Breoghania sp. L-A4: one gene and its partner. The protein of the gene in region 1 interacts with the protein of each later gene in a pairwise test. Links are inferred from orthologs where the notes say so. Each region holds a gene or a part of one and is shown in the gene's direction. Other genes may lie near its edges. The genes, in order: groL and grpE.

Region 1 (11,203 bases):
CACGCGCCGCCCGCGCCAGCCGCAAGAACCGCCGCAACGACCATGTATCTTGCAATCCGCATTGCCGAAACCGCGCCCCCATTGCCGAGGCGTTCGCGCGCCTCGCCGCCTGATACTGTCAGAACCGACAGTCCATGCCACCGCACACCTGCCCACAAGTGCTGTTTTCAACACGAAGACGGCGCTGGTATGGTGATCTGTGTCAATATTCGACCGCGTTTCTGCAAAAGACTATCCGAATGTCCGGCAAGGTGTCCTATGGTTCGGTTCACACGGCCCCATGAAGAGCCGAGGAGTAGACAGTGACCGGGGGAACAGCGAACACGGGATGCAATCCCGAGCACCGTGCGATGAGGCTGCGGTTCGTACCCAACTCGACAGAATTCTCGAAAGTCAGGCCTTTGCCGGATCGCCCCAGTTGCGTGCTTTTCTCGGCTATGTCGTCGACCAGCGGCTGAAGGGCAACGAAAGCCGGATCAAGGGGTACACGATTGCCGTGGAAGCGCTTGGGCGCGCCAGCTCGTTCGATCCCGCCGCCGACCCGATCATCCGCGTGGAGGCGGCGCGGCTGCGCCGGCTGATCAGCGACTATTACGCCGGTCCGGGCGCCAATGACCCCGTGCTCATCGATGTGCCGAAAGGCGGGTATGTTCCGGTATTCCAATATCGCGAGGCGGCCTCCGCGCCGGCCGACGCCCCTGCGCCGCAGAACAGCGGGCGCAAGCGCGTGGCGCTGGCCGCATTGGCCGCAAGCGCGCTGCTCGCGGCAAGCCTGGCGGTGTTTCTGCTCCTGCCGCAGTTCAATCAGCCCGGCGGTGAGCCGCCGGGTCCGGACGAAGTGCTCACCCGGTCTGACGGCGGGACCGGCGGCAACGCGACGGTCACTGCGGGCGGCGTATCCGACGCCGCGGCGCCTGCCGATTCGCAGACCGCCGGCGCGCCCGGCGCACCGGCGCATCCACCGCTCTTCAAGGGAGATCTGCCACGCATCTATGTGGCCGATATCGCGGTCGATGGCGCCCTGCCGCAGCCGGCCGTCTTCTCTCCCGCCAAGGTGCACGACAATCTCGCGGCCGCCTTGCGGCTGTTTTCCGAGGTGGAACTGAGCGAGACGGCGAACGAGGCCGATTATCGCGTCGAGGGCCGCGCCAGCTTCACCGGCGACAACGTCTTTCTCAGCTTCATCCTGGTCTACGCCCCGAGCACGAAATCGTCTGGTCGGCTCTGTTCGATCTGACATACGACCGCAATGCCGCGGATCTGGCGGAAGACCGGATCGTGCGCAACATCGCCAGCGCCATTGCCCGGCCGTATGGCGTGATCTTCAACCACGCGGCCAGCCATCGCGACGATCCATCCCAGGTCTCGGAAGGATTTCGCTGCGTGTTGCTGACCTTCCATTCCCAGCGCCGTTTCGCGCCCGACATCAACGCCCGCGGGCGCGACTGCCTGACCTCGCTGGCGGGCAACCAGGCCGATTTCGCCCCGGCGCGCGCCTTGCTTCCGATGCTGTATGTCGACAATGCGCGCTTCGGCGCGAAAAGCGACCAGGAACGCGAGGCGTCGCTGGCGCAAGCCTTCGTGCTGGCCAAACACGCGGTCTCCGCGGCGCCCGACAGCGCGCGCGCCTATCAGGCGCTGCAATCGGTGCTGCTGTTTCTAGGGCGCAGCGACGAGGCGCTGGAGGCCGGCCGGCACGCGCGCGAGCTCAATCCTTACGACACCGACATCATGGCCACCCACGCCAGCACGCTGATCATGCTGGGCGACGCCGACCCGGGGCTCACCTTGATGCAACAGGCGCGCCGCATGAGCCCGGGGCACCCCGCCTGGTACAACACGATGATCGTTTTCGCGGCCTGTGGCAAAGGCGACATGGAGCTCGCCCGCAGGGAAGTAGCCCTGATCGAGCACGACGACACGCTGTCGGGACTTCTGGCGCGGATCCTCGTCGCGCACGGCGAAGGCGACACGGCGCGGCGGCGGGCGCTTGCGAAGAAGCTCGTCAGCCAGCACCCGGAGTTCGGCACCGATCCCAAGGCCATGCTGCACCGGATCTTCCCGGCGTCGTCCTTGAACAGGCAGTTGCTCGCCGCCCTCAACGCTTCGGGCGCCACGTCCGAAGAGTAACACCACCCACGTCCTCCCAAACGACGACACGCCCACGAATCAATCATGCCGCGCCGGTATCGGCGCGGCATGTCCAATTTGTCGATCAACCTGTTGCGCTGTCAGGGATACGGTCTTCAAACCACAGCTCTCTGACGGATCTCAATCTAGCGCGCCAAACGCAGCTTGCTGATTTCCTTGGCGATGTTCTGGAACGCCACCAGCAGTTCGGCATCCGAGTCCGACTGATAGGCCATCTCCGGCGTGGTCGCGCAATCACGCAGCATGTTGCGCGTGACCGTGTCGCTGATCTGGAAGGCGATCGTGTAGACCTCGATCTCGCCGTCCGCCTTGGCGTTGGCGCAGGCCTCTCCGGTCCGCGTGTCCATCACATCCGTCACATCGCCATTGTTGTTGTAGTCGATGCCCGTCCGGTTCTCCGGCACGTAGCCATAGGCATTGTACTTGGAGATGTTCGGGTTCCTGTCGTTCCACTCGTAGGTGTTCGCGCCATCGGTCATGACGATCATGATGCGCCGGTGGCCGGGATTGGCGGGATCGTTCATCGCGCGGCCCTCGGTAAACGGCGCCTGCGGCGAAATCGCCCGCCATCCCCACATCACACCCTGATGGATGTTGGTGTAGCCATCGGCGACCATGGCGTCGATCGCGGCGTCGACCGTATCCTTGCTGGTGGTCAACGGCGTGACCTGCTGCGTCTTGCAGCCATAGTTGGGACCCCGGCTCACGCCATTGTCCCAGGAGCTGAAGGAGGCGCCATCGTATTTGCACATCCGCTGCTGCTTCGCGGTATGGGCGTCCGCACCCAGGCCCGATACGCTGGTGGTGCAGGTGCCGCCATCGTCGTCGATCCAGCTGTTGGAATAGCTGTAGGAGCGGTAGTTGTCGTAGCGAATGTAACCGCCCTCGTCCGGCTCGTCGGGCGCGAACTCGGGCACGAACAGCGTCTCGGGAACCGCATCGCTAGCTTCCGTGTCCCGCACATCATAGGGATACGGACGCGCCTCGACACATCCCTGCCAGCTGACGCCGGAGATCTGGTTGAAGAGATCCAGGCGCGGCGTGTTGGTGGCCATGTTGTTGCCGTTGACCGGCGACAGGCCGTTCACGTCGATCCAGGCGGCGTCCGCCTTGTCGGCGCCGACGTTGACGAAGGCGGTGAACGGAACCAGACCGATCTTCACGCGATCTGGGACCGGGCTTGTGGCGTTCACGGCCAGCAATGTCGCCGTCAGGTCTTTCGCCGCCTCTTTCAAGGTGGTGATTTTCGTGCCGCCCATGGAACCCGAATTGTCGAGGACCATGACGACATCGAAGCTGGCGTCACCGACGATTGTCTCGGATTGCACGACAAAGTTGAGAGCGTCGATGCCGACCAGCGGGGTGAAGGCGGTGCCGACGCTGACTTCGGCAGTCACGTTGACCGCCCCATCCGCGTTGCGACTGGCGGAGAAGTCGGCAATCGTGCCGCTGCGGACATTGAAGTTCGCTTCGAACTCCGCGCGGGCCGCGGCCGTCATCGCGTCGTTCGTGATCGACGCGTACGCCTGGGTGTTGATGGCGAGCGCGGCGGAATCCACCGCTATCTGCGCACGCTGTTTGGCCGAGACGACTTGCGACATGTCAATGCCCGCACCGACGGCGAAAACCACCGGAACGATCGTAAGTCCGAAAAGAATCGCGATATTGCCGCGATCGTCTTTGCGGAATTTTGCCAAAATCGGGGCGAACATCTGATTGAACATCGTAGGAAGCTCCATGTGGCCGGAAACACCAGCTCAACTTCCCCAATCAATACCAGCATTTTTTGTTAACGCACCCCGATCCCGGCACTCTCCTTTCCAAGTTGTTTATGCGAATTCTTTAGTTTATTAAAATTTTCATCAATATTTCCGACAAATACTTCGTACAAGTCCGTACCTCAGGCGGAAATCAACGAACTTGGGCCGCAAAGCCAAGCAATCAAACGAAGTCAAACGAATTGGAAAGCCCCCGGTTTCGGCCATCACAGCGCGCGATGCGATGCGGTTTGCGAAATTCCGCTTCGCAATTCCAAAACGGTGCCTGCGGGTCCTCTTTTGTAGCAAGGTCCTGTTAACCACGGACGCAAGTGAACGTGCACCGCCTATTCCCAGGACGCCAATACGAATTGCATTTCGCGATGCGCCGGTCCGCCGCATTGTCGCTTTATGCGAGCGGCCCCGACACGCACCGCGGCACCAACGCGCACATCCTCGCCTTCCGGCATCGCGCCCCAGCTCCACACCACGCGCGCTTTTCGCCATCCACCGCATTGACAAAAGCGCGGGCCGAAACTACATCGGGGCAGCAGTTAGCACTCACCTTCAATGAGTGCTAACAATGCACCAGGGACATCCCTGCACCCGTATTCCGGCATCACCAATGGCAGCGCCGCCCAAGAGGGGCGCTCCAGGAGAGGAAAGAGCCAGATATGACATTCCGTCCGCTACACGACCGTGTCGTCATCCGCCGCGTTGATTCCGAAGAGAAGACCGCCGGCGGCATCATCATTCCCGACACCGCCAAGGAAAAGCCGCAGGAAGGCGAAGTCGTTTCCGTGGGCCCGGGCGCACGTGACGACGCCGGCAAGCTCGTCGCCCTCGACGTCAAGGCCGGCGACCGCGTCCTGTTCGGCAAATGGTCGGGCACCGAGGTCAAGATCGACGGTGAAGACCTGCTCATCATGAAAGAATCCGACATCATGGGCGTGATCGCTTAACAGCGGGCGCCCCTTTCGGATCCTTTTCGTACCAACAGTTTTTAGAGAGAAGTCAACATGGCTGCTAAAGAAGTCAAGTTCTCGACAGATGCCCGCGACCGCATGTTGCGCGGCGTGGACATCCTGGCCAACGCCGTCAAGGTGACGCTCGGCCCCAAGGGCCGCAACGTCGTCATCGACAAGGCTTTCGGCGCTCCCCGCATCACCAAGGACGGCGTCACCGTCGCCAAGGAAATCGAGCTTGAAGACAAGTTCGAGAACATGGGCGCACAGATGCTGCGCGAAGTCGCTTCGAAGACGAACGACATCGCTGGCGACGGCACCACCACCGCCACCGTTCTGGCCCAGTCGATCGTGCGTGAAGGCGTCAAGGCCGTCGCCGCCGGCATGAACCCGATGGACCTGAAGCGCGGCGTCGACATGGCCGTTACCGAAGTCGTCAAGGACCTGACGGCACGCTCCAAGAAGATCTCCACCTCGGCCGAAGTCGCCCAGGTCGGCACGATCTCCGCGAACGGCGCCAAGGAAATCGGCGACATGATCGCCGAGGCCATGCAGAAGGTCGGCAACGAGGGTGTCATCACCGTCGAGGAAGCCAAGACCGCCGAGACCGAGCTTGAAGTCGTCGAAGGCATGCAGTTCGATCGCGGCTATCTGTCGCCGTACTTCGTGACCAACGCCGACAAGATGCTCGCCGATCTGGAAAAGCCCTACATTCTCCTGCACGAGAAGAAGCTTTCCAACCTGCAGGCGATGCTGCCGATTCTGGAATCGGTCGTTCAGTCCTCGCGTCCGCTGCTGATCATCGCCGAAGACGTCGAAGGCGAGGCCCTGGCCACGCTCGTCGTCAACAAGCTGCGTGGCGGCCTGAAGATCGCCGCCGTCAAGGCGCCGGGCTTCGGCGATCGCCGCAAGGCCATGCTGGAAGACATCGCCATCCTGACGGGCGGCACGGTGATTTCCGAGGATCTCGGCATCAAGCTCGAGAACGTCACCATCGACATGCTCGGCACCGCCGAGAAGGTTTCCATCACCAAGGAAACCACCACGATCGTTGACGGCGCCGGCGAGAAGGCCGACATCCAGGGCCGCGTCGGCCAGATCAAGGCGCAGATCGAGGAAACCACCTCCGACTACGACCGCGAGAAGCTCCAGGAGCGCCTCGCCAAGCTCGCCGGCGGCGTTGCCGTCCTGCGCGTCGGCGGTGCGACCGAAGTCGAAGTGAAGGAAAAGAAGGACCGCGTCGACGATGCGCTGAACGCGACCCGCGCGGCCGTGGAAGAAGGCATCGTGACGGGTGGCGGCACGGCGCTGCTGCGCGCCAAGGGTGCGGTCTCCAAGCTCACCTCCGACAATCCCGACATCATGGCCGGCATCAAGATCGTGCTGCGCGCGCTTGAAGCCCCGATCCGCCAGATCGCCGACAATTCCGGCGTTGAAGGCTCGATCGTCGTCGGCAAGCTGATGGAGAGCGACGACAGCCTCGGCTTCGACGCTCAGAACGAGACCTACGTGAACATGATCGAGGCCGGCATCATCGATCCGACCAAGGTCGTGCGCACGGCGATCCAGGACGCGGCATCCATTGCCGGCCTGCTGATCACCACCGAAGCCATGGTTGCAGAGCTCCCCAAGAAGGAAGCTCCGGGCGGCGGCGGCATGCCGGGCGGCGGCATGGGCGGCATGGACTTCTAGGAAGTCCTGTCCATCGCGAAATCGAAAGGGCGGTCCTCGGGCCGCCCTTTTTGTTTTCCGCTCGCGTTCCCATTGCGGTACGCGTTTGATAAGTCACATCGAGAAACACGAGCCAGCGAACGGCGGGACCCGGCATGAGCGACGACACGCGCGAGCGCCTCGAAAAACTGGAAACCGAGGTCGCCCACCAGGCGCACACGATTGACGAACTGAACGGCGTCGTCACCGAACAGGCGCGCCAGATCGAACGGCTGAACCGGCGCATGACCGCGCTCGTGGAGCACGTCGAGGAATTGAACGATCTCGGTGATGGCAACGTGCCCGTGACAAAACCGCCGCACTACTGAGCGGCTGACGGATCCGGCGCGCACGCCAAAAGGGGCGGCCCTAGAGCCACCCCTTCGCGGCAGGCGCGCAGGGCCGCATGATCAACGCCCCAAGCGCTTCGGATTTGTGCCGACGCCGGTTTCAGCTCCGGCGCTTTATTTCGCGACGCATTCGGCGACGTTTTCGATCGTGCACTCGTCGAGCCCGGTGTAGAGCGGGTCCTCAACCTGGTTGCCGGAAATCAGGTCGATCATCACGCTGGGCGCGCGATAGCCCATCTCGAAGGGCCGCTGGCCGATCTGCACGTGACTGCGCCCGTCCTTGAGCGCCTGCATCTGCGGCGGCAGCGTGTCGCCGGCGACGATGATCAGGTCGCGCGCCTCGAGCTTGTCCATCACCTGATCGGTAACCTGGGCATAGGCCTGCGGCGCGAATTGCGCCCAGCCGCCCACCAGGATGAAGGCATCGAGATCCGGGTTGGCCGTGAATGTGTCGGCCATCTGCTGATTGGCCAGATCGATCTGGTCGTTGGTGAACACGGGGCACCCCGAGATCTCCGTCCAGCCGTTCTGACCGTCGAGCCGGTCCACATCCTTGGTGCCGGCGATGGTGTCGCGGAACCCCGCCGCGCGGGCGTTGATGTTGTCGGCGGCGACATTGCCGAGCTGCAGGCAGACCGTGCCGCCGGCCGGTTTCAGCTTGGCCGCATACTCGGCCATCTTGACGCCCATCAGGTAGTTGTCGGTGCCCAGATAGGTGGCCCGCAGGGACCGGTCGGCTTCGACAAAGTCGGCGTCGATGGTCATCACGGGGATGTCGGGAGCCCGCTGGCGGATCAGATTGCCCATGGCCGGCGCGTTGGATGGCGATATGGCAATGGCCGAAACGCCGCGGGTCAGCAGGTCGTCGACGATCTGCACTTCCCCCGCCTCATCGGCGCTGGAGGCCGGCCCCGTATAGAGGCAGGTGTACTCGCTGTCGGGATTTTCGGCCTGCCACTTCTGGCAGCCGAGATTGATCTGCTCGAAGAATGGATTGTCCAGACCCTTGACGACGATCGCCAGGATCTTCTTGTCCTGCGCCGCGGCGGCGCCTGCTGTCAACGCCAGCAGGCACACTGCAGCGAACAGTGCGAATGCCCGTTTCATGTCTTCCTCCCTGGTGCGGACGGTGGTGGTCATCAATCCCGCAACCGTCTTTTGGTATTCGGCTCTTGATGGCCACGGCCTTGCCTGGCCGTTTGTCCGGGAGCGCCGGGCCGGATCCATCCGTCGCACAGCCGCACCCGGGCATCATTCATCCAGCCCCGCCAAAGCTCCAACCGGACGCCTTCCGCAGGGTCATGCATGAAAGATGTCAATTCTTTCTCGATATCGCTAGTATTAATAATAATACTATTATGAAGTTGCCGCGTCAACGACGCTGGCTTTGGAAAAGCGTGCTGCAAAAGCTTTTCAAATCAAATGCATGAATGCGGAAATGCTTATTTAAAATCGGGGAAAGAGGGCGACATGGCGCTTCTGGAGCTTATCGGGATTTCAAAGCATTTCGGCGCCATCCGGGCGCTCGAGAATGTCTCCATGGCGCTGGCGGGCGGCGAGGTCGTCGGCCTTGTCGGAGACAATGGCGCGGGCAAGTCGACGCTGGTGAAGATCATCGCCGGCAATTTCCGCCCGTCTTCCGGCGAGATCCGCATCGACAACACCCCCACCCATTTCCACGACCCCAAGGACGCGCGCGAACACGGCGTTGAGATCGTCTATCAGGATCTGGCGCTGTGCGACAATCTCACCGCGGCGGCCAACATCTTTCTGGGCCGCGAAGCGAAGCGGCGCTTCGGGCCCGTGTCCATCCTCGACTACGGCGCGATGAACCGGCACGCCGCCGCGCTGTTCGCCGAGCTGAAATCGGAAACCCGGCCGCGCGATCTGGTCAAGCGCATGTCGGGCGGCCAGCGCCAGGCGGTAGCGATCGCCCGGACCCGGCTGTCGAACCCGAACATCGTGCTGATGGACGAGCCGACCGCGGCGATCAGCGTGCGCCAGGTGGCCGAAGTCCTCAACCTGATCCGCCGGCTCAAGGATCAGAAAATCGGCGTGGTGCTGATCAGTCACCGGCTGCCCGATGTGTTCGAGGTTTGCGACAGGCTGGTGGTGCTGCGGCGCGGCCTCAAGGTCGCGGACAAGCGCATTTCCGACAGCTCGCCCGAGGAAGTCACGGGACTGATCACCGGAGCCATCGAGCGGGCTTGAGGCCCGAGAGGGAGGATCAACATGGCGACGCAGCTCGAGGACGCAATCCGGCAACGATCGCATGCCAACTGGCTGAGCTGGCTGGCCGGCCGGCAGACGGTCTGGGTGACGCTGGCGGCCGTGCTGTGCTGTTTGGCGCTGGCGGTGGCAACGGACACGTTCGCGACGGAACGCAACCTGTTCAACGTGACGCGCAACTTCGCCTTCGTCGCCATCATCGCCATCGGCATGACCGCCGTCATCATCACCGGCGGCATCGATCTGTCGGTCGGCTCCACCGTCGTGGTCTCCGCCATCATCACCGGCGTGGTCATGGCGGCCGGCCACCCGATCTGGATCGCCTTCGCCCTGGCGATCAGCGCCTCGCTCTGCATCGGACTGGTCAACGGCCTGCTGATCGCCGTGGTCGGCATGCCGCCGTTCGTCGTCACGCTCGGCATGCTGTCGGTGGCGCGCAGCCTCGCCATGGTGCTGTCCAACAACAAGATGATCTATCAGTTCGGCCCCGACCAGCCGCTGCTGCTGTACCTTGGCGGCGGCTCGACCTACGGCGTTCCCAACCCGGTCATCGTGCTCCTCGCGCTGACGCTGTTCACAGGATTCGCCTTCCGGTGGACGCAATGGGGCCGGCACGTCTTCGCGATCGGCGGCAACGAGCGCGCCGCGGTGCTCACCGGCATTCCGGTGAAACGGATCAAGATCTCGGTCTACATGTTTTCCGCGCTTACCGCGGGAATCACGGGCGCGCTGGAAGTCGGATGGCTCGGCGGCGTGACCACCAATCTCGGTCAGGGCATGGAGCTGACGGTGATCGCCGCGGCCGTGATCGGCGGCGCGAATCTCGCCGGCGGTTCGGGCACGGCATTCGGCGCGGTCGTCGGCGCGGCGCTGATCGAGGTGATCCGCAACAGCCTCATCCTGCTCGGCATCTCCACCTTCTGGCAAGGATCCTTCGTCGGCAGCTTCATCATTCTGGCCGTCGCCTTCGACCGGCTCAGGCGCCGCGACAACGGGAGCTGAGCGGCGCTATTCGTCTGGCACAGGACGCGGACGGCCGCTGCCGTCGACCGCCACATAGGAAAAGCTCGCCTGGATGACCTTCTCGCGGTGGGTGGATTGGGCCCGCAGCGCCCAGGCTTCCACATGCACGCGCGCCGAGGTGCGGCCGACGGTCTCGAGTTCTGTGTAGACGCAAAGGACGTCGCCGACCTTGACCGGCCGGATGAAGTGCATGGCGTCCACCGCCACGGTCACGACGCGGCCCTTGGCGCGCTGGGCGGCGCAAAGCCCGCCCGCGATATCCATTTGCGACATCACCCAGCCACCGAAAATGTCGCCTTCGGGATTGGTGTCCGCCGGCATCGCAAGCGTTCTTGTCGTCAAATCTCCGCGCGGCTCGTCGCTCATGTCCCCATACACTCCGTTTCTTTGTTCTTCGCGCCTGCTTATAATCATTCGCGATTGAAGGTGTATCGGGCGCGCTCGCTGCCCGCAACCCGTCCGCTCCGCTCAGACGCCCGTGCGTCGGCACCGGTGTCTCGCAAGGATTGCCAAGGACTTGACATGGCTGCTCCTTCACCGCAATTTCGCGACCATCTGTTTGACCTCCTGGCGCCGCTGGGCGCGCTCGACACGCGCCGCATGTTCAGCGGCTACAGCCTGCGATGCCGGGGAACGCATTTCGCCATGATCATGCGCGAGCGGCTGTATCTGGTGGCCGACGAGACCCTGCGGCAACGGCTGATCGATGAAGGCGGGGAGATCTTCTCCTATGAAAAGCAGGGCAAACGGGTGAACGTGCCCCGCCTGGTGCATGTGCCCGACGACATGCTGGACGATGGCGACACCTTGCTTGAATACGCACAAGCGGCGCTCGACGTCGCATTGCGCGGCTAGCATGCCTCCGGGCAGGGCCCTGGATTTCATCGCCCGCGCGGTTGATATGGCGGGCGTATCCGCTACGGTCCGCTCATAAGATCAACGATCCGAAGAGCGCCCCATGGAATCCCAATTGCTGCAAACCAAGGACCTCGTCGCCGCCCAGGTGGTCGCGGTGGCC
Region 2 (11,008 bases), 510 kb from region 1 along the record:
GGCACCTGGAGGTCGCGGGCAGCATTTCGCTGCCGCGCCGCGACGGGGTGTTTCGGCTCACCGGCCGCGCCGACCGCATCGACGAGATGACCGACGGCTCGCTCGCGGCCATCGACTACAAGACCGGCGGCGCCCCGACCAGGAAGGAAGTCGCAACCCTGTTCGCACCGCAACTGCCATTGGAAGCGGCCATGCTGCGGCTGGGCGGCTTTGAGGGCATCGATCCGGCGCGACCCGTCTCCGAACTCGCCTATGTGGTGCTGCGCGGCGGATCGACGCCGGGCGACTACGCCCCGCGCAATCCCGAAGAAGGCGGTATCGGCGATCTGGCCGACAACGCGCTGGCCCGGCTGGCGGGACTGATTGCCGCCTACGACGATGAGGCCCAGGGCTATCTGTCGCGCGCGCGGCCGAAATTCGAGGGCAATGTGGACGGCGACTATGATCATCTCGCCCGCGTGCAGGAATGGTCGCTGGGTGGCGACGACGAGGAGACCGCGTGATGGATATCCCCGTCCAGACCCGGCACAGCCAGGAGCGCGCCTCGCATCCGCAGGCTTCCGCCTGGGTGAGCGCCAACGCCGGTTCCGGCAAGACCTTCGTGCTTGCCCGCCGCGTGGTGCGGCTGCTTCTGGCGGGCACCGATCCGGCGCGCCTGCTGTGCCTTACCTTCACCAAGGCGGCGGCGGCCGAGATGGCCAGCCGCGTCTTCACCATTCTGTCGAGCTGGACCGCGCTCGACGACGAGCAGCTTGCCGACGCCATCAAGGACATGGGCGAGGCGCGGCCCGACCGGCGCCGGCTTGCCCGCGCGCGCCGGCTGTTCGCCGCCGCCCTTGAGACGCCGGGCGGACTGAAGATCCAGACCATCCACGGGTTCTGCGAAAGCCTGCTGCACCAGTTCCCGCTGGAGGCCAATGTCGCGGGGCATTTCACCGTGCTCGACGAGCGGGTGCAGCGCGAGCTGATGGCCCAGGCGCGCGCGCGGGTGCTGCACCGCGCCGCCGAGGAAACCGAGGCGCCGCTGGGCCGCGCCCTGCGCACGCTGATCGATCTGTTTTCCGACGCCAAGGTGGAAAGCGCGGTCTCCGAGATCATCAACCGGCGCGACGATCTCTACCGTTGGATCATCGAGGCGGGGACGCTGGAGACGGCGCTCGGCCAGCTTGCCGGCGCTTTTGGCGTGGCGCCGGGGGAGGGCATCGCGGCGCTGGAGGCGGATATTCTCGATGCCGCGCTGATCGAGCCGGAGCGCCGTCGCGCCATCGCCGAGGCCTTTCGCGCCGGCGGCAAGACGGACGCAACGAAAGCCGAGGCTCTGGACATGTCCGTGCTGGGCGCGGACGCGGCGACCCGCAGGGCGGCGTACCTGTCGGTGTTCTTCACCAAGTCCGGCGATCCCTACAAGGCGATGGCGACCAAGAAGATCAATGAGACCTACCCGGACATCATCGATCTCATGCAGCGCGAATGCGACCGGCTGCAGGCGTTGCTTGAACACCGTAAGGCGGTGGCGACCGTGGAGGGCACCGTCGCGCTGATTCATCTGGCGGACGCTGTGCTGCAGGGCTACGAGCGCGACAAGCGCCGCCGCGGCATGCTCGATTTCGAGGATCTGGTGGTCAAGACCGCAAATCTTCTGTCGAACGCCGCCGCCGCCCAATGGGTGCAATACAAGCTCGACCAGGGGCTGGATCACATTCTCGTCGACGAGGCCCAGGACACCAGCCCGCGCCAATGGCAGGTGATCAAGGCACTGGCGGAGGAGTTCTTTTCCGGAGAAGGCGCGCGGCCCGGCATCCGCACGGTGTTTGCCGTGGGTGATGAGAAACAGTCGATCTATTCCTTCCAGGGTGCGGTGCCCGCCTATTTTGCCGAGATGCGCCGCTTCTTTGACGCCCGCGCCCGAAACGCGCAAGCGACCTTCCACGACGTGCGGCTGACTCTGTCGTTCCGCTCGACGCCCGACGTGCTCGGCGCGGTCGATCAGGTGTTCGCCGACCCCGCGACCCGCGCCGGGCTGTCCCAGGACAACGATGCCACCGTGCACGAGGCGGTGCGCCGCAACGATCCCGGACTGGTCGAGATCTGGCCGCTGCTGGCGCCCGAGGAGGCGGACGCCGACGACGACTGGATGGCGCCTCTCGACCGCGCCGGCCCCGGCAGCCCGATGATCCGCACGGCGGAGCGCATCGCCGAACAGATTCTCGAGTGGACGCGGACGGGCGACGCCGGACCGGGCGACATTCTCGTGCTGCTGCGCAAGCGCGGCGGTTTCGTCGAGGCGCTGAACCGGGCGCTGAAGAGCCGCGACATTCCGGTCGCGGGCTCGGACCGGTTGGTGCTCAACGAGCACATCGCGGTCAAGGACCTTGTGGCTCTGGGCCGCTTCATCCTGCTGGCCGAAGACGATCTGTCCCTGGCGGCGCTGCTCAAGAGCCCGTTGTTCGGGCTCGACGACGACGATCTGTTCAAGATCGCCCACAAGCGGCCCGCGACCCTGTGGCGGGCGCTGGGCCGGGCGGCGCGCGAGGAGCCGAAATTCCGCGTCGCTTACGAGCAGCTGGAGCGCTGGCGCGCGCGCGCCGACTTCGTGCCGCCCTACGAGTTCTTCGCCCGCGTGCTCGGCCCCGACGGCGGGCGGCGGCGGATGCGCGAACGGCTGGGGCTGGAAGTCGACGACGTGCTGGACGAATTCCTGTCGCTGACGCTGGCCTACGAGAGCACCGGCGTTCCGGGACTGGAAGGCTTCCTCGCCTGGCTGACCGCCGCGCCCACCCAGGTGAAGCGCGAGATGGACGCGGCGGCGGGCGCGGTGCGCATCATGACGGTGCACGGCGCCAAGGGGCTGGAGGCGCCGGTGGTGTTTCTCGTCGATACCGGCGCCAAACCCGTGCACTCAAGCCACGACCCTGCGGTGTTGCCCCGCGCGCTGGACGACAATCCGCTCTCCGCCCCCGCGCTCGTCTGGCTGCCGGTCAAGGCGGAGCGCACCCAGTGGCATCACGACGCGCTTCAGGCGGTTCACGCCCGGGCGGGCGAGGAATACCGCCGGCTTCTGTATGTGGCGATGACCCGGGCGCGCGACCGGCTGGTGGTCTGCGGCTGGCGGCCGGCGCGCGGCGCGTCCGACGACTGCTGGCACGCGCTGGTGGAGCGCGGCCTCCGACCGGGCGCCCGCGAGATCCGCGACGCGGAGGGCGAACTCCGCGCCCTGCACTGGCAGCGGCCCGGGGCCTCGATGCATGCCGCCGCGGCCTCCGGGAGCGAGGCCCGCACGGCCGCGCCCGACACCGTTCTGCCGGATTGGGCGCGCGCCGCCGTGCCCGCGGTCGAGGCCCCCGCAGGCTCGCGCCCTCGCGCGCGCGCGATTTGCTGGCGGATGCGGACGGGATGGAGGAGCCGGAACCGCGCCACGCGCTGGATGCGGCGCTGCAGCCCGACCAGTGGGGCCTGGTGCGCGGGCGGCTGGTGCACCGGCTGCTGCAGACCCTGCCCGATGTCGCTGTGGACGAACGCCGGGCCGCGGCGGCGCGTTATCTCGACGCGGCGCTGGACGGCGCCTTCGCGGAGCGGCGCGAGCAGTTGGTCTCCGAGGTTTTCGGGGTTCTCGACGATCCGCGGTTCGGGGCGCTGTTCTCGAACCGCGCGCGCGCCGAGGTGCCCATCGTGGGCTCCCTGCAAGGTGCGCATGGGACGACCTTCGCGGTGTCGGGCCAGATCGACCGGCTCGTCGTGAGCGAGGAGGCCGTGCTCATCGTCGACTACAAGACGAATGCGCGCCCGCCGCAGGCGCTGGACGCCGTGCCAGCCGAGTATATCGCCCAGCTCGCTGTCTACCGGCGGCTGTTGCGCGACCTTTATCCCGACAAGCCGGTGCGCGCGGTGCTATTGTGGACGGCGACCCATGCCTGATGGAGGTTCCCGCCGCGCGGCTGGAATCCCTTGCCTCCGCAATCGCCGGTGACGAGGATACAGTTGCTTGACGGTGGGCAGTTGCGTTCCTACGTTCTGCATCAACTGATGGCGCGGACTCCCGGCGCCGGTTCAGAGACACTGATATTCCGGGCATCAACCCGAAACCGTTGAGAGGTTCAACATGACGACCGTTACAGTCAGCGACGCGTCTTTCGATGCCGATGTGCTGAAGTCCTCCGAGCCCGTCGTGGTCGATTTCTGGGCCGAATGGTGCGGCCCGTGCAAGATGATCGCCCCCGCGCTGGAAGAGATTTCCAACGAGATGGAAGGCAAGGTGAAGGTCGTCAAGCTCAACATCGACGAGAATCAGGCGACCGCCATCAAGTTCGGCGTGCGCTCGATTCCGACACTGATTCTGTTCAAGGACGGCCAGCCGGCGGCAACACAGGTGGGCGCGGCCCCGAAGGGCAAGCTGCTCGATTGGGTCAACGCCTCGATCTGACGATCACCGGCCTTCGACGTTCAGACCCTGGCCGCACGCGGCCGGGGTCTTGTCGTTTTTTCGGATCTCCCTTGCGACCAGTTGGCGTTCGACATGCCGCGCAGGGGTGTCCCGGTCTTGATTTTCGGACCAAAAAGCCTCAAATGCGCGTCGTGGCAGGCGCGCCCGCGGTGTTGCCGTTGCGTGCAGGGCTCTGGACGACGGGTCCATGCACAAGCAGGCGCGGCGCAGGCGCCGCAGACGATTTTCGATCAATCTGACGTTCACGGGATCACGATGACGGACGAGACCGACAAGATGGAAGCCGGATACGAGCCGGACACTGAACAGGCCGAGACGCCTTCAGCGGACGACTCCGGCGCAGGCGGGATCAGTGTCGAGGAAGCGGTGGAAGCGCTCGTGCGCGAAAACGCCGACCTCAAGGATCAGACCCTGCGCACGCTGGCGGAAATGGAAAACCTGCGCCGGCGTACCGAGCGCGAGGTCCGCGACGCCAAGCAATACGCGGTGGCGAGCTTCGCCCGCGACATGCTGACGGTGAGCGACAATCTGTCCCGCGCGCTGGAGGCGCTGCCGGCCGAGACCCGCGAATCCGCCGACGAAGGGCTGAAGGCGCTGATCGACGGCATCGGCATGACCGAGCGCGAGATGCTCAACCAGCTCGAGAAGCATGGCGTGCGGCCTATCAATCCGGAAGGCGAGAAATTCGACCCGAACTTCCATCAGGCGATGTTCGAAGTGCCCAACGCCGACGTGCCCAATGGCACCGTGGTGCAGGTTGTACAGACCGGCTACGTGATCGGCGAGCGGGTGCTGCGCCCGGCCATGGTCGGCGTCGCCAAGGGCGCGCCGAAGCCGGCACCCCGTCCGGTCTCCGGTGATCCCGGACAGACAGTCGACAAGACCGCCTGAGCATCGCGCTCACGGGCATGATATGACAGGGCGCCGGCGCAATCCGGCGCCTTTTTTATGCGGGGGTGGAGCATGCTGCAGATTCTGGATTTTGTCGGCGTTGCCGTCTTCGCGATTTCCGGCGGCATCGCGGCCTCGCGGCTGAAGCTCGACATCCTCGCCTTCATCCTGTTCGCGACATTCACCGGCATCGGCGGCGGCACGTTGCGCGACCTGCTGCTGGGCGCCCCGGTGTTCTGGGTTGCCGACCAGACCTACCTGATCGTCTGCCTCGGAATTGGTGTGGCCACCTGGTATCTCGCTCATCTGGGCGAGGCCTGGGGCAAGCCGTTGCGCTGGGCCGACGCGGTGGGGCTGGCGTGTTACAGCGTGATGGGCGCCGCGAAGACCATGGCGCTGACCGGCCAGCCGGTCGTGGCGGTGTTCATGGGGGTGGCGACGGCGAGTTTCGGCGGTGTCATTCGCGACACGATCGCCGGACAGCCAAGCGCCATCATCAAGTCCGAGCTCTATCTGACCGCCGCGTTCGTCGGCGCGTCGTGCTTCGTCGGACTCGTGGCGGCCGAAGCCCCGCCATGGTCGGCGGCGGTCGTTGGAGCGCTGGCGGCCTTTGTCCTGCGCGGCGGCTCGATCCAGTGGGGCTGGTCGCTGCCGGGCTATCGCGCGCCCGGCAGTTGACCCCATTCAGCCAAGACGCGCCCGCGCGCGGTCTGGCTATTGGCGGGTCTCAGGAGTGGTTGAACCACCCTGCACGCCCTTGAGCGCATTGCCGAAGATCGCCGCCGCACCCGCCAAGCCGCTGTCGCTGCCCCCGCTAACGACGGTGTTGGGCACCAGCTTGCCGACAAGAGCCACCAGTTCGGGCTTGCGTTCCAGCGACGCGAGCAGCTTTTCGAGCGCCTGCAGCAGCGCGACCCGGTCCTTGCCGAGGACTTCGGCCTGGGCCAGCTGACCGCGGGCGAGCTCTTCCAGGAACTGGCGCTCGGCACGGCCAAGCGCCGCGCGCTCCGCCTCACGCTGACCGGCGACCTTCACAGCAATCTGCGCTTCCACGAGACGCGGCTGTTCGTTCGCGGTGGCGCGCGCCTGCTCGGTCTCGATACGCTTGTTCTGCGCCTGGGTTTCGCGTTCATAGGCATTGGAAAGCTGATCGGCGAGTTGCACGCGCAGCCGCGATACCAGCAGTTCCGGCGGAATCGCCGGCTCGCCGATGCGGATCTCGCGGATCGCGACGCCCGCCTTGCGGCCTTCCACCTTGATCAGCAGTTCGATGGTTTCCTCGAGCGCCGTGCGGTTCTCGATCAGGTCGAGCACCCGGGTCGGACGCGTCTCATATTGCGGCGGCTCCATGAGCGTGCCGTCGGGATTGCGCAGCGGCACCCGCACGGAGGACCCCGCGACGTTGCGCACGATCGAGCGGATCGCGGGCGTGAGAATGCGGTTCTCGATCTCGATCAGGCCGCCGACCGAGCCGACGACAATCGGAGCGTTGTCCGGCGCCACCTGAACCAGCGCACGCAACTCGACCGGAATGTCCCAGCCCTCGACCTTGACGAAGACCGCGTTGTCGGCGGCGTTTTCCGGGACGGGCTCCACCACCTGACGCTCGGTCTGCTTGATGTTGCCCTGCTGATCAACCGACAGATCGATGATCCGCTTGGTATAGCCGCCCTTGTATTCCCAGGTCTGCACGCGCGTATCAACCAGAGTGACCTCATAAGCGTGCAGATTGAGGTAATAGGCACCGGGGAACAGCGATTCCTTCCAGATGCCGGCGCAACCGCGCGGCACCAGCGGCACGGACAGGGCGTCGCGCGCGGTCTCTGATGCTGAGACCTCCTCGCCGACGCAATTGGTGCCGGGCTCGGACACGTTCGACTTGACCACGCCGACGTGGCCGGCGGGAATGACGGTCGCCGTCGTCGTGTCATCCACGCGGACATCGAAAAGATAATGATTGATGCGGTAGCGCCCGGGCTTCAGGACGGTCTCCTGCGGTCCGCGATAGCCACCGTCGGTGCCGAGAAAGTTCTCCGCCACCAGCATGGCGCCGATGCGGGAATCGTCGATAGCGGGCGCGATGAACATGCCGTCAGGCATCGGCTTGCCATCCAGCGCGGTGAGCTGACCATAGTAGCCCTCCGGCACGGTGACCACGGGGAAACTCTCGACGTCATAGAGAACGCGGACGAAGGGAATGAAATGAAAGCCGGGACCGAGAATGCGGGCCTGCGGACCCTTCTCGCCGGCCACAGCGACAATGCGCCCCGGGGGCAATTCCTCGAACGCATAGATCCGCTTGAGATGGCCGACCTCATCGGCATCGACCGACACAAAGGACGACGACGCCAGCAGCAAAGCGCCGAAGCCGGCAAGCACAAGGCCCGCCAGGCGACTTGCGAGGAACCGGCGGAACGCATTTGCGCCCGCGGGCAAGCTCGGCGGCCGGATCAGTATCAGGATTCCGGCGACGCCACAGACGAGCCCAAGGAAAATTCCGAACATGTCGATGCCTCTGATTTCAAAAATGCTTCGTGAAAATCATCGAGACAGTACCGGCTCCAAGTTTCGAAATTGTTGCGCAGTTCACATTTCGCCGCAACCGCGGCGAGGTCATCGGGCGCGGTTGGCCCGGCACGGAACCGGACCAACGGCCTCGAACAATCGCCCCGCCGGTGCGTCAGACGGCGTCCACCACCTTGGCGAGCTTGTCGCGCACGGTGACAGCCACCTCACGCACCTCGGCGTTGTCGATCATGCTCATGGCGGCGGCGGGATCCATCGCCGAGATCTCGATGCCCTCGGCGCCCTTGTCCTGGACCACGACGTTGCACGGCAGCAGCACGCCGACCTTGTCCTCGGCGCTGAGCGCGCGATGGGCGAGGCCGGGGTTGCAGGCGCCGAGGATCAGATAGGGTCGAAAATCGACATCGATCTTGCTCTTCAGCGTTTTCTTGACGTCGATTTCCGTCAGCACGCCGAACCCCTCATCCTTGAGGGCCTGGGTCGTGCGTGCGACGACATCGTCGAAATCACCGGAAACGGTGCGGCTGATGTGATAGCTCATCGAAAACCTCGCGAAAGAATTTCAGGTATACGCGAGTGTCTTCGCAGCCCGATGCGGCCGCATTGCGACTGGTCAAACGTCAGGTTTTCAGGAACACCAGAATGGCGGCCGCCAGATCCTCGATGGCCGTCCCCACCGACTTGAAGACCGTGATCTGGTCATAGAAGCGCCGGCCGGCCTTCTCACCACGGCACAGCTCGAACAGATCCGCCGTGACGTCGGCCTCGGTGATCACGCCGTCGGCCAGCGGCTGGGTGAGATCGCCACCTTCCTCCAACGCCCCCGCGCGCGTGTCGACGAAGATCCGCGCCTTGCGCATGACCGCGTCGTCGCTTTCACGCATGGCCGGGGTGAAGGCGCCAACCAGATCGAGGTGCGCGCCGGGGCTCAGCCAGTCGCCCATGACCAGCGGCGTCCTGGACAGTGTCGCGCAGGAGATCACATCGGCGCCACGCACCCCGCCTTCCAGATCGCTGGTCGCGCGCACAGTGAGCCCGTCGAGCCCGTTCATGGACCGGGCGAGACGTTCGGCGCGCTCCCGGCTGCGGTTCCACACCAGCACATCGCGGATTGGCCGGACGCTGGAATGGGCGCGCATGAGATAGGGCGCCAGCGCGCCGGCGCCCACCAGCATCAGCTTGGACGCGTCCTCGCGCGCCAGATAGCTCGCCGCCAGCCCTGAGGCGGCGGCCGTGCGCCACAGCGTCAGCGCCTGGCCGTCCATCACAGCCAGCGTCTCGCCGTTGCGGCCCGACAGCAGCAGATAGACCCCTTGCACCGTCGGCGATCCGACCTCCGCGTTGTCCGGAAATACCGAGACAACCTTGACGCCGATGTAGCCGCGGTCGGAATGCGCCTGTTTCGTGAAATCGTTCCACGCCGGCATCAGGAGCAACGCAGCGTCCGAGCCATTGGTGCGTTCGATGGTGTGGTGGTGGCGGACCGGGGTCTCGATGTCGGACCGGAAGGCGCTGCGCAAGGTTTCCACGAGATCGCGGAACGTGAGAATGCCGTTGATTTGCGGGGCGGTGACGACTCGCATCGGCGCGCCAGTTTCAGGCGGCGCGCCGACTGTCGGGCGCCGGCAGGCCCGGCACTCCGCTGCCTTGGGCGATATCCTTCAGACGATCCGCCTCATGGCGCAGTCTCTCCGCCTCGCGCCGCTTGTCACGGGCCTGGCGGCGCCATTTGCGCTGCTTCACCCAGGCGCCGGCGCCACCGAGCATGATGCCGGCGAAGAGCGCGCCGAACAGCAGCCAGAACAGCGGCGCCTCGATGGCGAACGCCGGAGCCTCGGGAGCGAAGGGATCGAGCGACAGCACCACCGCCTGCCGGTTGGCCACGGCGAGGATAATCACGACGATCGCTGGCGGCACGAGAAGAATGATCTTGAGAATTCGTTTCAGCACCGCTTCGCACACCCGCTTGATTGTTTCCAGTTCGGCGCCAGACTCCCCGGCACGCACTCCGCGCGCCAGACGTCCGCCGAAACGGCGATCAGCCGGTCCGCGGACGGCCGGGAAGACGCCCTAGTCGCTGTTGAGCCGCTCGCGCATTTCCTTGCCGGTCTTGAAGAACGGCACATATTTTTCCGTGACATCGACTTTCTGGCCGGTTCTGGGATTGCGGCCCAGCCGTGCGGGACGGTTCTTCACCGAGAACGCGCCGAAGCCGCGCAACTCGACCCGATCGCCGTGCATCAGCGCAGCAACCACCTCGTCAAGGATTGCATTGACGATATTTTCAACGTCGCGTTGGTAGAGATGCGGGTTCTGCTCAGCAATCCTTTGAACCAGCTCGGATTTTATCATTCGCCGGCCCCCCGGTATTGGTTGCGTTTCCTACCCCGCGAGCGTGCCAAACCGATACAAGACCGTCAAGCATTTGCGCCTCGGGAAAGAGCATTTTGGCGATCGTACTTTGGCCGAAGAGTGTCGCCACCACGGATTGTCCGACAAATCCAGCCACAGCCTCGCCCAGCGGCAAGCCCGGCAAGCCATCCTCGACCTTCCAGTCGAGCACCGGCAGATCCTCGTCGAGGTGCTTCTCGTCAACCAGCCACTGCTTGGCCGTCTCCTCACCGCCGATCGCGTCGATGAGATTGAGTTCGCGCGCCTGGTGGCCGGTGTAGATGCTGCCGTCAGCCAGACGCAGGGCCGCGCTCCTGTCCATGCCGCGGCGATCGGCCACCACATCGACGAACCAATCATAGGAATCCGACACCAGCGACGCCAGCATGGCGCGGCTTTCCGGCGAAATCGGTTTGTAGAACGTCGGCTCGGCCTTCATCGGCGAGCTTTTCACGGCGTCCATGTTGACGCCGATGGTCTCCAGCAGCTTCTCGGCGTCGCCGAACTGGAACAGCACCCCGATAGAGCCGGTGATGGCGTTGCGCCGCGCAACGACATGGTCCGCAGCGATGGCGATCATGTAGCCGGCGGACGCGCCGACCGTACCGATATGCGCGACGACAGGTTTCTTTTCGCTGAACGCGCGCAAGGCCTCGAGCAGGCCTTCACCACCGGACGTCGAGCCGCCGGGACTGTTGATCGAGAGGATGAGGCCCTTGACGGCAGGGTCTTCGGCCATGCGGCTGATCATTTTCAGCC

What was found.
Region 2: the proteins of groL (region 1) and grpE interact in binary tests that used the Escherichia coli proteins (3 or more experiments, as listed by UniProt). The link is inferred for Breoghania sp. L-A4 from one-to-one orthologs.

The regions. Positions count from the first base shown.
Region 1 is NZ_CP031841.1:944,769-955,971, reverse strand. What follows is about bases 4,293-7,246. They hold groL (chaperonin GroEL), read left to right. Parts: upstream 4,293-4,927; coding sequence 4,928-6,565; downstream 6,566-7,246. Other genes in these bases: D1F64_RS04435 (sugar-binding protein), read right to left, coding at 7,048-7,246; D1F64_RS04440 (SlyX family protein), read left to right, coding at 6,700-6,912; groES (co-chaperone GroES), read left to right, coding at 4,583-4,870. Also shown: D1F64_RS04470 (efflux RND transporter periplasmic adaptor subunit), read right to left, coding at 1-62; D1F64_RS04465 (hypothetical protein), read left to right, coding at 419-1,237; D1F64_RS04460 (hypothetical protein), read left to right, coding at 1,279-2,130; D1F64_RS04455 (pilus assembly protein TadG-related protein), read right to left, coding at 2,277-3,863; more of D1F64_RS04435, read right to left, coding at 7,247-8,040; D1F64_RS04430 (ATP-binding cassette domain-containing protein), read left to right, coding at 8,404-9,144; D1F64_RS04425 (ABC transporter permease), read left to right, coding at 9,166-10,164; D1F64_RS04420 (acyl-CoA thioesterase), read right to left, coding at 10,171-10,551; D1F64_RS04415 (TfoX/Sxy family protein), read left to right, coding at 10,708-11,040; D1F64_RS04410 (mechanosensitive ion channel domain-containing protein), read left to right, coding at 11,144-11,203.
Region 2 is NZ_CP031841.1:430,417-441,424, reverse strand. What follows is about bases 3,756-6,514. They hold grpE (nucleotide exchange factor GrpE), read left to right. Parts: upstream 3,756-4,696; coding sequence 4,697-5,332; downstream 5,333-6,514. Other genes in these bases: D1F64_RS02080 (hypothetical protein), read right to left, coding at 6,047-6,514; D1F64_RS02085 (trimeric intracellular cation channel family protein), read left to right, coding at 5,405-6,010; trxA (thioredoxin TrxA), read left to right, coding at 4,100-4,420; D1F64_RS24185 (PD-(D/E)XK nuclease family protein), read left to right, coding at 3,756-3,915. In the rest of the region: double-strand break repair protein AddB, read left to right, coding at 1-503; more of D1F64_RS24185, read left to right, coding at 3,394-3,755; more of D1F64_RS02080, read right to left, coding at 6,515-7,837; D1F64_RS02075 (DUF302 domain-containing protein), read right to left, coding at 8,013-8,399; D1F64_RS02070 (ornithine cyclodeaminase family protein), read right to left, coding at 8,479-9,441; D1F64_RS02065 (LapA family protein), read right to left, coding at 9,455-9,865; D1F64_RS02060 (integration host factor subunit beta), read right to left, coding at 9,929-10,210; signal peptide peptidase SppA, read right to left, coding at 10,176-11,008. UniProt on the Escherichia coli protein: Participates actively in the response to hyperosmotic and heat shock by preventing the aggregation of stress-denatured proteins, in association with DnaK and GrpE. It is the nucleotide exchange factor for DnaK and may function as a thermosensor.